Regions from separate parts of the Enterococcus sp. AMC1251 genome, predicted to be linked through region 2. Evidence: predicted binding sites of a transcription regulator. Region 2 holds the regulator's gene; each other region holds the start of a gene.
The links. Region 2 encodes NrdR, which represses ribonucleotide reductase genes. Its sites were predicted from a motif close to ACACNATATATNGTGT; they were not measured.

Region 1 (4,311 bases), 470 kb from region 2:
TAGATGGATATCTTTTAAATACGGGTTTATTTTTTGAAATTCTTGATAATTTGAAAGTGATAATATATTTATAGGATCTAGTGCATTTTCTTTTTCATCCTGTCCAATACTAAGACGAAATTGGCTACCCGTCAACTTATAATTCAATTTGACTAAAGAATCTATTGTTGTTTCAGGTGCTTTTTCAATTATTTGTTCTATTTCTTTAAAATTATCTTCAGCAACTATAAAATCAGTGGGGGCCATTGTATTCACTGAATTCATTCCTATCGTATAAATAGATGCAGCGCCACCGATCATCCCAAGTGCAATCGCAATAAAAATAGTCACGGAAGATAATGTATTTCCGCTTCTTTTTATATGTAGTTTTGCATTTCCTAAAGCTAACATATTCAAATTTCGATAATAATTAAATTTATTTTTCCCAAACAAAAATGCAATCAAGTACATTGTATATTTAAAAAATAGATACGTCCCCACCATACAAGTAACCATAATCACCACAGGGGCAATAAAAAAACCAGCCAAACCTAGTGAAGTGTGCTTCAAAACTAGCCCAAAGCGAATGACATTATAAGACAAAAAATAACCCGAAATAATAAGTACTACACCAAGAATACCTAAGCATCCCTTTAATAGAGGCAGTTTATTTGGAGTGTCTGTATTTTTTTGACTTGGTTTAAACAAGTTTGTTATCTGGTAACGATAAATCAGCCAACTACTTCGAAGAGAAACAACTAACAACATGAATCCAAATACTCCGCTTGTTTGAATCATCGATGGAATTGAAACAAAAAACAAACTCTCTACTTGCAAAAACATCGCTTTTGCAAGAATCATCGAAAATAACTTAGACAAAATAATACCTAGAAGAATCCCAGTAACTAAAGATACTAAACCTAAAAGAATAGTTTCCACAAAAAACAAATAGGATATCTGCCCTTTTCGCATTCCGATTAAATGATACAGACCAATTTCTTTACCTCGTTTTGATAGGAAGAAATGATTCGCCGAAAGCATAAATCCTAAAATCATGACTACAACAAGAAAACCGCCTAAATTCATAGTACCGTTGATATGAACCTCTTGTCCGACTCTATTAGCAAATGTCCTATTATAGGTAATCGCACTAAAACAATAGTAAACAACTACTGCAAAGGTCATACTGACAAAATAAACCAGATAATTGAGAAATTGACCTTTAAAATTTTTCCAAGACAAATTAAAAATCATTGGCACGACCACCTCCACCAATCGTTGCTTGCATATCGATCACTCGATTGAAAAATTCCTTTCGGGAACCTTGTCTGACGACTTCTGAAAAAATCACACCATCTTTAATAAATAAAATACGATTGCAGTAACTTGCAGTATAAGGATCATGAGTGACCATAATGATCGTCGCATCATCTTGTAAGTTCATATTTGTCATATATTGTAGTAACTCAGCTGCTGATTTAGAATCCAAAGATCCTGTCGGCTCATCTGCAAAAATTATTTTAGGTTTGGTAATCAATGCACGTGCTGCTGCTACTCGCTGTTTTTGTCCAACAGAAATAGCGTTTGGATAAGCGTTCAATAGTTGCTCTATCCCTAAAACGCTGACAACATGTGTCAAGCGCTCCTCCATTTCAACTAAAGATATTCGATCTACAGTCAAAGGTAGCAAAATATTATCTTTTACAGTCAACGTGTCCATTAAATTGAAATTTTGAAAGATGAAACCTAGCTTTTTGCGACGAAAATCACTGAGTTGATTATCCCGCATTTTTAAAATGTCTTGACCATCAATTCGAACGGTTCCTATAGTCGGTAAAGCAATTGTTGAGATAGTACTCAATAAAGTAGATTTTCCTGCACCACTTGGTCCCATAATTCCTACAAATTCACCTTGATCAACAGAAAAGGAAAGATTGTTCAATACTTGTACTTTATTATTTCGATAGCCATATGATTTACTTAAATGATTGACTTCTAAAATTTTTTTCATCGTTTTCGCTCCAGTTTATTCGTTATTCCTATTCTATCAATATTTAGCGCAACTGAACATCGTTTCCTCTTACAATTAAGTAAGAATGAAGTTTTTTTAGGAATCATTTATTTTTTTAACGAAAATGTTGTGACAATTTCCACAACCCTTTTAGGGAGTTGTTTTCACTATATTTTCATTCTCTATAAACACTATATGTAGTTACACAAACGTAAAAAAATTTAAATTTCACACTATATATAGTTGAAAGATTCATTGAATTGTTTTATGATAAGGAAGGAATAAATCTATGAGGAGATGGGTAGCAAATGATGGAGATTAAGCAAACTAATAATGAAGTAAGTTCTACTGATTCAGCCTTACGCACGATGAAAATCGTTAAAAGAGATGGACGATTGGTTGATTTTGATGATCGAAAAATTTATGATGCTTTGATCAAAGCTGAACAAAAAATTCGCGGTTCTTTGGATCCGCTTGCCCATGAACGTATTCAAGAAATTGTAGAAAGAATTGATCAGGAAATTTCAGATCGTTTTGCTGAAGATGTAAAAATTTATGAAATCCAAAATATCGTTGAACATATTTTACTAGCAAAAAACGAATACGAGCTAGCAGAAGAATATATTAATTATCGCACTCGCCGTGATTTTGAGCGTAGTAAAGCGACTGATATTAACTTTACAATCAGTAAGTTGATCAACAAAGATCAGTCTGTCGTGAATGAAAATGCCAATAAAGATAGCGACGTCTTCAATACACAACGAGATTTAACTGCTGGAATCGTTGGTAAATCGATTGGTCTTAAAATGCTGCCTCCTCATGTTGCAAATGCACATCAAAAAGGTGATATCCATTATCACGACTTAGATTATCACCCATATACACCAATGACAAACTGCTGTTTGATTGATTTTAAAGGTATGCTGAATAATGGATTTAAAATCGGAAATGCAGAAGTTGAAGCACCAAAATCGATTCAAACTGCGACTGCCCAAATTTCACAAATCATTGCAAACGTAGCTTCTAGTCAATACGGCGGATGTTCGGCAGACCGTGTAGATGAATTATTAGCGCCATTCGCTGAATTAAATTATCAAAAACATTTAGCTGATGCAACAGAATGGATCGAAGGCTCTGATCGTCAAGAAGCCTTCGCCAAAAGTAAAACAAAAAAAGACATTTACGATGCGATGCAAAGTTTAGAATATGAAATCAACACATTATTCACTTCAAATGGGCAGACGCCTTTCACTTCTTTGGGATTCGGTTTAGGTCTAAGCTGGTTTGAACGTGAAATTCAACGGGCAATTTTACAAATTCGGATCAATGGTTTAGGCAGCGAACACAGAACAGCTATTTTTCCTAAATTGATTTTCACTTTAAAACGTGGGGTAAATTTAAATGAAACAGATCCCAACTATGATGTAAAACAGCTGGCATTAGAATGTGCAACGAAACGGATGTATCCGGATGTTTTAAATTATGATAAGTTAGTTGATTTAACAGGTAGCTTTAAGGTACCTATGGGGTGCCGTTCTTTCCTACAAGGCTGGAAAGACGAACAGGGCGAAGAAATCAATGTAGGCCGTATGAATTTAGGCGTTGTTACCTTAAATCTTCCTAGAATCGCGATGGAAGCTCATGGTGATGTGGATAAATTCTGGACACTTTTAGGTGAACGTCTTGAAATAATGAAAGATGCATTGGTCTATCGTGTTGAACGCTGCAAAGAAGCAACACCCGCAAATGCTCCGATCCTCTACATGTATGGTGCGTTTGGAAAACGTTTATCTAGAAAAGAATCTGTGAATGAATTATTCAAAAATAAACGTGCGACTGTTTCACTAGGTTATATTGGCTTGTACGAAGTAGCTTCTGCTTTTTACGGTGGTGACTGGGAAATAAAACCTGAAGCGAAAGACTTTACGATTGAAATCTTAAAAGATTTAAAAGCGTATGCCGATGACTGGGGTAATGACTATGGTTATCACTTCAGTGTCTATTCAACACCTAGCGAAAGCTTGACCGATCGTTTTTGCCGTTTAGATACTGAAAAATTCGGTGTAGTCGAAAATATAACGGATAAAGACTATTATACAAATAGTTTCCACTATGATGTTCGTAAAAACCCCACTCCTTTTGAAAAATTAGATTTTGAAAAAGATTATCCACAATATTGCTCTGGCGGTTTTATCCACTATTGTGAATATCCTGTCTTACAACAAAATCCTAAAGCGTTAGAATCTGTTTGGGATTATGCTTATGATCGTGTAGGTTACCTAGGAACAAACACACCTATCGATCACTGTTATGAATGTGAT
Region 2 (4,311 bases):
TTCTTTGTCTAATCGCGCTTGCTCTTCTTTAGATAATTTCTGTTCTTCCACTGGATTATCCACCCAATCTGGTAACGTCTCTTGACGAATCGGCCGACTATTTTGTCCATATCTCTGTCTTGTTTGTTTTTGTTCTTTGCCTTTTTTTGCTAATTCACGAACATGATCGATGGCTTTTTCTGGTGAAAAAATACCGTTTTGCGCCCATTCATTGGCGATCCGATTCACATAGTCAGCCTTTAATGTAGGTTGCTTTTGTATATTATAAACGTAATTAATCAAAATATTGATTACACTGTTTGGCAGACCAGATTTACTTACCAGATACTTGACCAAAGAACGCTCTTGCGGGGTTGTATACCCACCACGTTCATTTTTTAATGCTTCCAAGTAATTTAACGGGAAATTTTTTTCACTATCCATAATCATCTGAATATCTTGCGTTGAAAAACCGTTCATTTTCAATGAATTATATCGATACGTTTGCTGATCTTCAGCAGATAAATCCACTTTATCATTCTTTTGAAAATCACTTTGTTTTTGTCGTTTATCAGGATCATAAGTTCTATAAACAGCTCGTTCAAAATCCTTTACATCAATCTTGCTTGTATAATAATCAAATGATTTTGAACAAAAATCAATCATATCCAATTCAGTGATACCAAATAAATTATGGAAGATAAATACCTCTTCTTTAAATCCGTCACTATTATCTGGCAACTTGATTCCAAGCTTGTCTATCCCTTGAACAAAGTATGACCAATCAAAACTATCATTAATGGCACTTGGTTTGCGCGAAGGTCGGGGATCATTGAAAGATTGCTCCATTTGATGTAGCTGTTTGCTTTGAGAAATAATTTGTTCTTCTTTAAAAAGATACACATCTTTGAATCCGGCTGAAACCTCTTTAAAACCTGTCAAATTAACAAATTTTGGTTTAAATCGTTCAAATAATTTATCTAACTTTCTTTGCCCGACATTGTTCAACAAGGTTAGTGACAAGACTTCATCTTTAAAAAAACGTTTGGCTGTTTCGGGATGATTCAACCGATATAAGAATTGTATGCCCAGTTCAGAATCTTCTCTGATAAAGGTTCCTACTAAACCAATCCCTTCCAATTTCTTTCGAGCAACTTGGATTTGCTTAATGCTCATATCCATCATCGTAATCAAATCAGCATGAAAAAGCGATTCACTAATACCTGTCTCTTCAACTTCTGACAAAAGTGTCAAGTACAAGCTAAAAGCTTCAGCACCAATAATTGGCTGATATAAAAGCGTCAGTATTTCTTGTTCTTGATTGGATAATGGATAAGCTAGCGCAACTTGAAAAATACTTTTAGGGTGGATTTCTTTCCAATTGTCTTTCAAGGAAAGACCTCCTTATTCGTTTGTTGTATCTGAATTTGACGATTTTGCTTTATCTACGATTCCTTGTAGTTCTTTTAAGAACACACTCATATCTTTGAACTGGCGATAAACACTGGCAAATCGAATATAGGCGATTTCATCTAAATTGACTAAATCTTCCATTACATACTCTCCTACTAAAGTAGTCGAAATTTCATTTTCGCCTAGGCTACGTACACGGTTTTCGACATTATCAACGATCTGTTCCATTTGTTCCATAGCAACTGGGCGTTTTTCAGCTGAACGAATCAATCCGCGTAAAATTTTCTCTCTATTAAATTCTTCCCGATCACCATTTTTCTTAACGACTAATAGCGGTGCTGCTTCAATCCGTTCGAATGTTGTAAAACGATAACTACAATTTTCACATTCTCTACGACGACGAATCGCACGACCATCATCCGCTTGACGGCTATCAATGACACGGGAATTATTATGATGACATCTTGGACAACGCATAGTATTCACCTCAATTTATCTTATGTTATCTATTTTCAAATTTTCATTTTAGTTTGCTATCTATTATTATAACATGAAATGCTTGAGAAACCAGACATTAACGATTACTTCTTAAGATTTTTACTTATTGTAATTGTCTCATTTTATAATATTTTTCTATTTAATTTACATCCTTTTCCCGCATGATTTCTTTCTTTTTTATTCCACTTATCATTCTTTTGTTTATATTGTATTTATTCAAAAAAATAACAACATTCCGATGATTTTCTCCATAATTCCCAGTGTTATATTTAGTTCAAACAAATAGGTTGTGGAACAAAAGTAACATCCACTTCTGTTTCACAACCTAAATACCTATTTCCTTTAACCCAGATTATCATAAAAAACAAGCATAACGATTAAACTGTATTGTTAAACAATATTTTCCCATACCCATTTTTCTATTATTTTTTCTGTCTCATGAATACTTTTTTGATTATTGAATAAGATATCTGCTTTTTGTTTTTTCTTTTCAATTGACATTTGACTATTCACTCGTTTTTGCGCTTGACTTTCCGTTAAATTATCTCGTTTCATCAACCGTGTGAGTTGCAATGTTTCCGGAACATAGACAACCGCTACTTTGTCAACATATTTATCATAGCCTCCTTCATACAGTAAAGGGATATCGACAATGACTAATGGCGATTGTTTTTTTTTGTTTGCAATCTGAATTAAAATCGCTTCTTTTAGAAAAGGAGATAATAATTCATTTAAATTTTTTCTTTTTTCCTCATCCGAAAAAATAATTTCACCTAATTTTTTACGATTTAATGAGCCATTGGGATTTAGTATTTCTGATCCAAAATCAGCAACTATTTTTGCTAAGGCAGGCGTGCCTACTTCAACGATTTCACGAGCGATAACATCCGCATCAACTATAGGAAACCCCCTATTCTTAAATACAGATACAACAGTACTTTTTCCCGTTGCAATACCTCCTGTTAAGCCTAGTACCATACCCATCGATTAATTCCTCACTTTCAAGGTTTGACATTTCGGACAAAAGTGAGTGCCACGTTGAGCAACTTTTATTTTTTTGATTGGTGTGCTACATCTTGGACAAAGCGCACCTGTTTGACCATAAACATTTAGTGAAACTTGAAATGTTCCCGCTTCTCCTAAAGCATTTAGGTAACTTCGAATTGTCGTTCCCCCTGCTTCAACTGCACGACCAAGAACATCGATAATTGCATAATACAACCTCTCAACTTCCTTTGATTTTAATGTATCTGCGGGTTGTTCCGGATGGATTTTTGCTTCCCATAACGCTTCATCTACATAAATATTCCCTAATCCCGTTACTAAACGCTGATTCAACAATAACGGTTTAATTGCTTTGTGATGTTTTTTCAAGCCTGTACGAAATTCTGGCAACTTAAATTCAGAAGGAATCGGTTCAGGACCCAATGTTAAAATTCCTTTATAATTTTCTCCTTGGTTCTTAGGGACCAAAACCATACGCCCGAACTTTCGCACGTCAAGATAACGTAATTGCGTCCCGTCGGTGAAAGTGAAAATCACATGTGTATGCTTCGTTCGCTCATCCTCAGACTCGTTTGTTTCATACTTCCCTTCCATTCGTAAATGAGAGAGCATATCGTAATTGGTTAATTTGAAAATTAAGAACTTGCCTCGACGCTCCATTTTTTCAATCTTTTGACCAATCAACTGTTGAGAAAAGATATCAGATTCAGGTGCTTCGATGATTTTCGGCCACAAAATAATTACTTCTTGGATCGTCTTTCCAACAACTAATTTTTCTAATCCTTTCCTGACTGTTTCGACTTCTGGTAACTCAGGCAAAATTCATCTCTCCTTAGAAGAAAAAGACCGAAGCGAATACAGTGACTGGGACATAACTCTATGAGTTACAACCCGGTCACCTAAAATCCGAATAAACGGTAGAAGCAGAAGCAACCCCTTCGGAAAGAAGCTGAAATTCACAAAAATTTGAAGAGCAATTTTCGTGAATTCCCTCTTATTTCTCGGGGTTAAACTCTTCTGTCCCAACCTCCTCTAGTCAGTCTTTTTCGAATTATTTTAGTTTACTATTTTGCTTCGTACCATGTCTTACCCCAACTGCTGTCAGTCAACAATGGTACATGTAAAGAAACGGCATTTTCCATGACATCTTTCACTAAAGCATTTAGTTTTTCTAACTCAGATTCAGGTGCTTCAAAAACAAGTTCATCATGTACTTGTAAAAGCATCGTCGCCTGCATATTTTCTTCTTTTAAGCGTTCTTGCATGTTGATCATCGCAATTTTCAAAACATCCGCTGCACTTCCCTGTATCGGAGTATTGATTGCAGTCCGTTCAGCAAAAGAGCGCAAATTGAAATTACGCGAATTGATCTCTGGCAAATAACGTCTGCGGTTATATAGCGTCTCTACATAGCCC
Region 3 (4,311 bases), 640 kb from region 2:
AGAAACAAGAAACAAGTTCACCACGACGTTTACGTCCTGCATTCAAGAAAGAAGGTGTAGCAGGTTGGTAACGTTGGTGGATCATTTCATCGGCTAAAACTAAAGCCAAGTCTTCATTGCCATCAGCAAAATATAGTGCATTAAAAGCAACACGATCTTCATAGCTTTCTAAGTATTCAGTTCCTGCATTGTTTTTAAGCGCATATTGTGAATAAAACTTGTAAGCTGCCATAAATGATTTGAATTCAAACTGTTGCTCATCAAGAAATGTATATAATTTTTCAATGAAGACCATAGAATATTTTTCGATAAATGCTGTTTCTAAATAATCATTGTCGATCAAGTAATTGATTTTTTCTTCTATAGTATTGAAGGTTCTAGTATTAGGTAGAACATTTTCTTTGAAGAAAGCTTTCAAAGCTTCTTTATCCTTATGTAAAGGAATTTGCCCATCAACAGGACGATTAATCTCATTATTCAACTTAAAATAGCTAACATCTTTAATTTCTTTTAGATTCAAGTTTATTCACTACTTTCTTAAAGGATTCTACGTCTTCGTTCGTGCCGCTAAATTCAAAAGCAAAAAGCATCGGAACGTTGTAATCACGTGCTATGTCTTTTGCCGTATATACAAATAACTCTGCGAAATTGAGGTTGCCGCCACCAGCAACGCCTAGCATGTGTTCTTGATTGTTCTTATAATCGAGAAAATCGTTCACTACTTCAGTGATTTCTTGATCATAAGTGGGAACGACTAAGACAAAAGGCTCATTTATCTCAAAAAAAGGATTCGCAGGCTCAATTTCGTAAGCTGCTAAATCCAATTTTTTAATGAAGCGTCTGGTTTGTCCGGTGACTGTAAAATAAACAATTTTCATCTAGCTAGCCAATTGTTTTAGTTGATCAGGACGAAATCCTACAACTGTCGCAGCATCAGAAGTGATAACCGGAACACTTTGGAATCCTTGTTCTTTTAACCAGTCGATTGCATCTGGTTGGATATCAATATTTACTTCTTCAAATGCTATATTGTTCTCGCTCAAAAAGCGTTTTGCCATTTTACATTGGATACAATTATTTTTAGAAAAGATTTTTACGTTCATTTTAATTCCCCCTAAATTAGTTTACCTCACTAGTATAAATCTCTCAGGGAAAAAGTCAACACTTAGGCACTATATATTGTGGTTGATTTTCTATTTAATCCCATGTTTTGTGTTTTTGAAAGAAATATGAAAACGCGTATTCTCTAGATTGGAGCGACTAATATGGTTATTTTTGTGTTTAGAAAAGAAAATTATTAAATTTTGAATTGGAATTTCTTAAGCAGTGAACACAATATGTAGTGGTCTATTTAAGTAAGACACACTAATATTTGATGACCGATAGAACGGGGAAATGTTTTCTTACTATAGGTGGAAAGAAGATTGATTTAAGTATCACAAAAAGGTATACTTGATGAGAACGATTATCAATATCATTGGAAATGAAGATGAAACTTTTTCACAAATCGTGTGGAGTTTCTGAGTATATCTAGCGTCACGAGCTAGCACTTCGGAAAAAAAATAAAAATTGAAAGTGCCAAAGAAACGCCACAGTCAATTTTTCCTATTTTTCTGACAGTGATAAACGAGCTCGTTCAGCTTTTAAAATAAGGAGGGTTACACAATGTTAACATTGGCACGAGCAAAGGTGAACAAAGTTTATACAATTGAAGAAATCCAGGCAGAAGGTTTTGCGAAGAAGCATTTGAATAATCTTGGTCTTGTGCCAGGTGGGAAAGTTGTGTTGGTGAATTATTCAAATGAGAACGGCATTATTTTATTACACAATAGCCGAATTGCGATCAATCTATCTATATTGAAACAAATTATAATAGTAGAAAAAAGTATCGAAGAAAAAGATTGGTTATCTCTAGATCAATTAACTGTAGGTGAAAAGGCTCGAGTGATTGGGGTTCACGGACAGGGAGCTATTAAAAGAAGACTGATGGATATGGGATTGACAAAAGATGTGGATATTCTTGTTAGAAAAATGGCGCCTTTAGGAGATCCGATCGAAATCAATCTTCGCGGGTATGAACTAACGTTAAGAAAAAACGAAGCACAATTAATCTTGGTACAGAAAGAGGGGTAAGAAATGAATGAACAACATATTGCTCTGACGGGTAATCCAAATAGTGGAAAGACAACAGTATTTAATGCCTTGACAGGCGCAAATCAATATGTAGGTAACTGGCCAGGTGTAACTGTGGAACGAAAAGAAGGTAAGTTAAAGAAAAATAAGCAGGTAACGATTCAGGATTTACCAGGTATTTATTCTCTTTCTCCTTACACACCTGAAGAAGTGGTTGCCAGAGATTATTTACTGAATGGCGGTCCAGATGTCATTGTCAACATCGTTGATGCTACAAACTTAGAACGAAATTTATATTTAACCACTCAATTAATGGAGATAGGGATTCCTGTAGTTGTCGGGCTGAATATGATGGATATTCTGGATAAAACTGGAAAGAAGATCAATATTGAAAAACTTTCCTATGGTTTAGGTGTTGATGTCTTAGGCATTAGTGCCTTAAAAAATCGTGGACTTGATGAGTTGGTAAAAAAAGCAGTGAAAGCTATTGAAGTTTTTCCAACAGACTTTAATTATCCAACCTATGATAACCGTCTAGAAGCAGCATTAAGCGAAATTATAGATGTTTTAGGCGATAGCATATTAGAGAAACAAACCCGTTGGTATAGTATCAAACTGTTTGAAAGAGATGCTGAAGTCCTTGGGAAACTAGAATTGAGCGCCTTACAAAAAAAAGAAATAGAAGAAATTATTAAAATTACTGAACAAGTTTTTGGTGATGATAGTGAAGCAATCGTCATTAACGAACGATACGAGTTTATTACTCGTTTAACAGCTCTTTGTTCGATTGAAAAAAATGAAATCACATTCAGTACAAGTGATAAAATCGATCAAATTGTCACTAATCGCTGGTTGGCTTTACCAATATTTGCTTTGGTTATGTGGTTTGTTTACTATTTAGCGATTCAAACTGTAGGAACTATGGGGACCGATTGGATTAATGATGAATTATTTGGAGATATTGTACCGACAACCATAGAAGGATTATTAGTTAGTTGGCATGTGGCTCCATGGATGCAAAGCTTGATTTTAGACGGGATTGTTGCTGGAGTTGGCGCAGTTTTAGGATTTTTACCTCAGTTAGCGGTTTTATTCTTATGTTTGGGATTCTTGGAAGATTGTGGCTATATGTCGAGAATTGCTTTTGTAATGGATCGTTTGTTTAGAAAATTTGGGTTGTCAGGAAAATCGTTTATTCCAATGTTAATTGCGACAGGTTGTGGTGTACCTGGTGTTATGGCAAGTCGTACAATAGAAAACGAAAAGGATCGCAAGATGACAATCATGGTCACAACATTTATGCCTTGTTCAGCGAAGTTGCCGATCATCGCATTAATTGCAGGGGCTTTTTTTCCAAAAAGTAGTTGGGTATCACCATCGGCTTATTTTATTGGGATTGTAGCCATTGTGTTATCAGGCATTGCATTGAAGAAAACTCGCTCATTTTCAGGAGATCCAGCACCGTTTATTATGGAATTACCAGCTTATCATATGCCTCAACTACGTGGTGTTCTCCGTCATGCTTATGATCGCAGTAAATCTTTTGTTAAAAAAGCGGGAACAATTATTTTCGTGATGAGTATCATTATTTGGTTTACTTCTACCTATTCATTTACACTACAAGAAGCAGATGCAGACCAAAGTATTTTGGCAAACTTAGGAAAAGTGATTGCGCCAGTATTTGCTCCTCTTGGTTGGGGAACTTGGCAAGGTGCGGTTGCTACGATAACTGGTTTAGTTGCAAAAGAAAATGTGATTGGTACATTTGGTATTTTATTTGGACATATAGGTGAAGTATCTGAAGATGGTGTAGAAGTTTGGTCTGCGTTGCAAGGAGCATTCACACCAGTTGCCGCGTATTCATTTTTGGTGTTTAATTTGTTATGCGCTCCGTGTTTTGCAGCGATTGGTGCGATTCGCAGAGAAATGGGTGATTGGAAATGGACTTGGGGTGCGATTAGTTATCAATGCGGTTTGGCCTATGTAGTAAGTTTTATTGTCTATCAAATTGGACATGTTGTGTTTGAGAATGGTCAAATTGGTATAGGTACAATTGTTGCATCACTTTTAGTAATTATTATAGGCTATTTTTTAGGCAGGAAGTCAAAAGTAAAAAAAGAACCAGTTATCACAATGGCAACGTTAGGAAGAGGGTAAAACATGACGACGTTTATTTTA

Region 1: the regulator NrdR is predicted to act here: its motif matches at 2,221-2,236, upstream of nrdD (anaerobic ribonucleoside-triphosphate reductase).
Region 3: the regulator NrdR is predicted to act here: its motif matches at 1,331-1,346, upstream of nrdH (glutaredoxin-like protein NrdH).

What each region holds. Positions count from the first base shown of each region.
Region 1 covers NZ_CM177098.1:867,291-871,601, reverse strand. The annotation lists gene AC4BBR_RS04060 (ABC transporter permease) at 1-1,233, opposite strand, end outside; gene AC4BBR_RS04055 (ABC transporter ATP-binding protein) at 1,223-1,990, opposite strand; gene nrdD (anaerobic ribonucleoside-triphosphate reductase) at 2,299-4,311, shown strand, end outside.
Region 2 covers NZ_CM177098.1:1,335,953-1,340,263, reverse strand. The annotation lists gene AC4BBR_RS06205 (replication initiation and membrane attachment family protein) at 1-1,371, opposite strand, end outside; gene nrdR (transcriptional regulator NrdR) at 1,384-1,869, opposite strand; gene coaE (dephospho-CoA kinase) at 2,281-2,874, opposite strand; gene mutM (DNA-formamidopyrimidine glycosylase) at 2,878-3,714, opposite strand; gene polA (DNA polymerase I) at 3,960-4,311, opposite strand, start outside.
Region 3 covers NZ_CM177098.1:696,934-701,244, forward strand. The annotation lists gene nrdE (class 1b ribonucleoside-diphosphate reductase subunit alpha) at 1-520, opposite strand, end outside; gene nrdI (class Ib ribonucleoside-diphosphate reductase assembly flavoprotein NrdI) at 501-878, opposite strand; gene nrdH (glutaredoxin-like protein NrdH) at 879-1,103, opposite strand; gene AC4BBR_RS03260 (FeoA family protein) at 1,666-2,133, shown strand; gene feoB (ferrous iron transport protein B) at 2,137-4,290, shown strand; gene AC4BBR_RS03270 (FeoB-associated Cys-rich membrane protein) at 4,294-4,311, shown strand, end outside.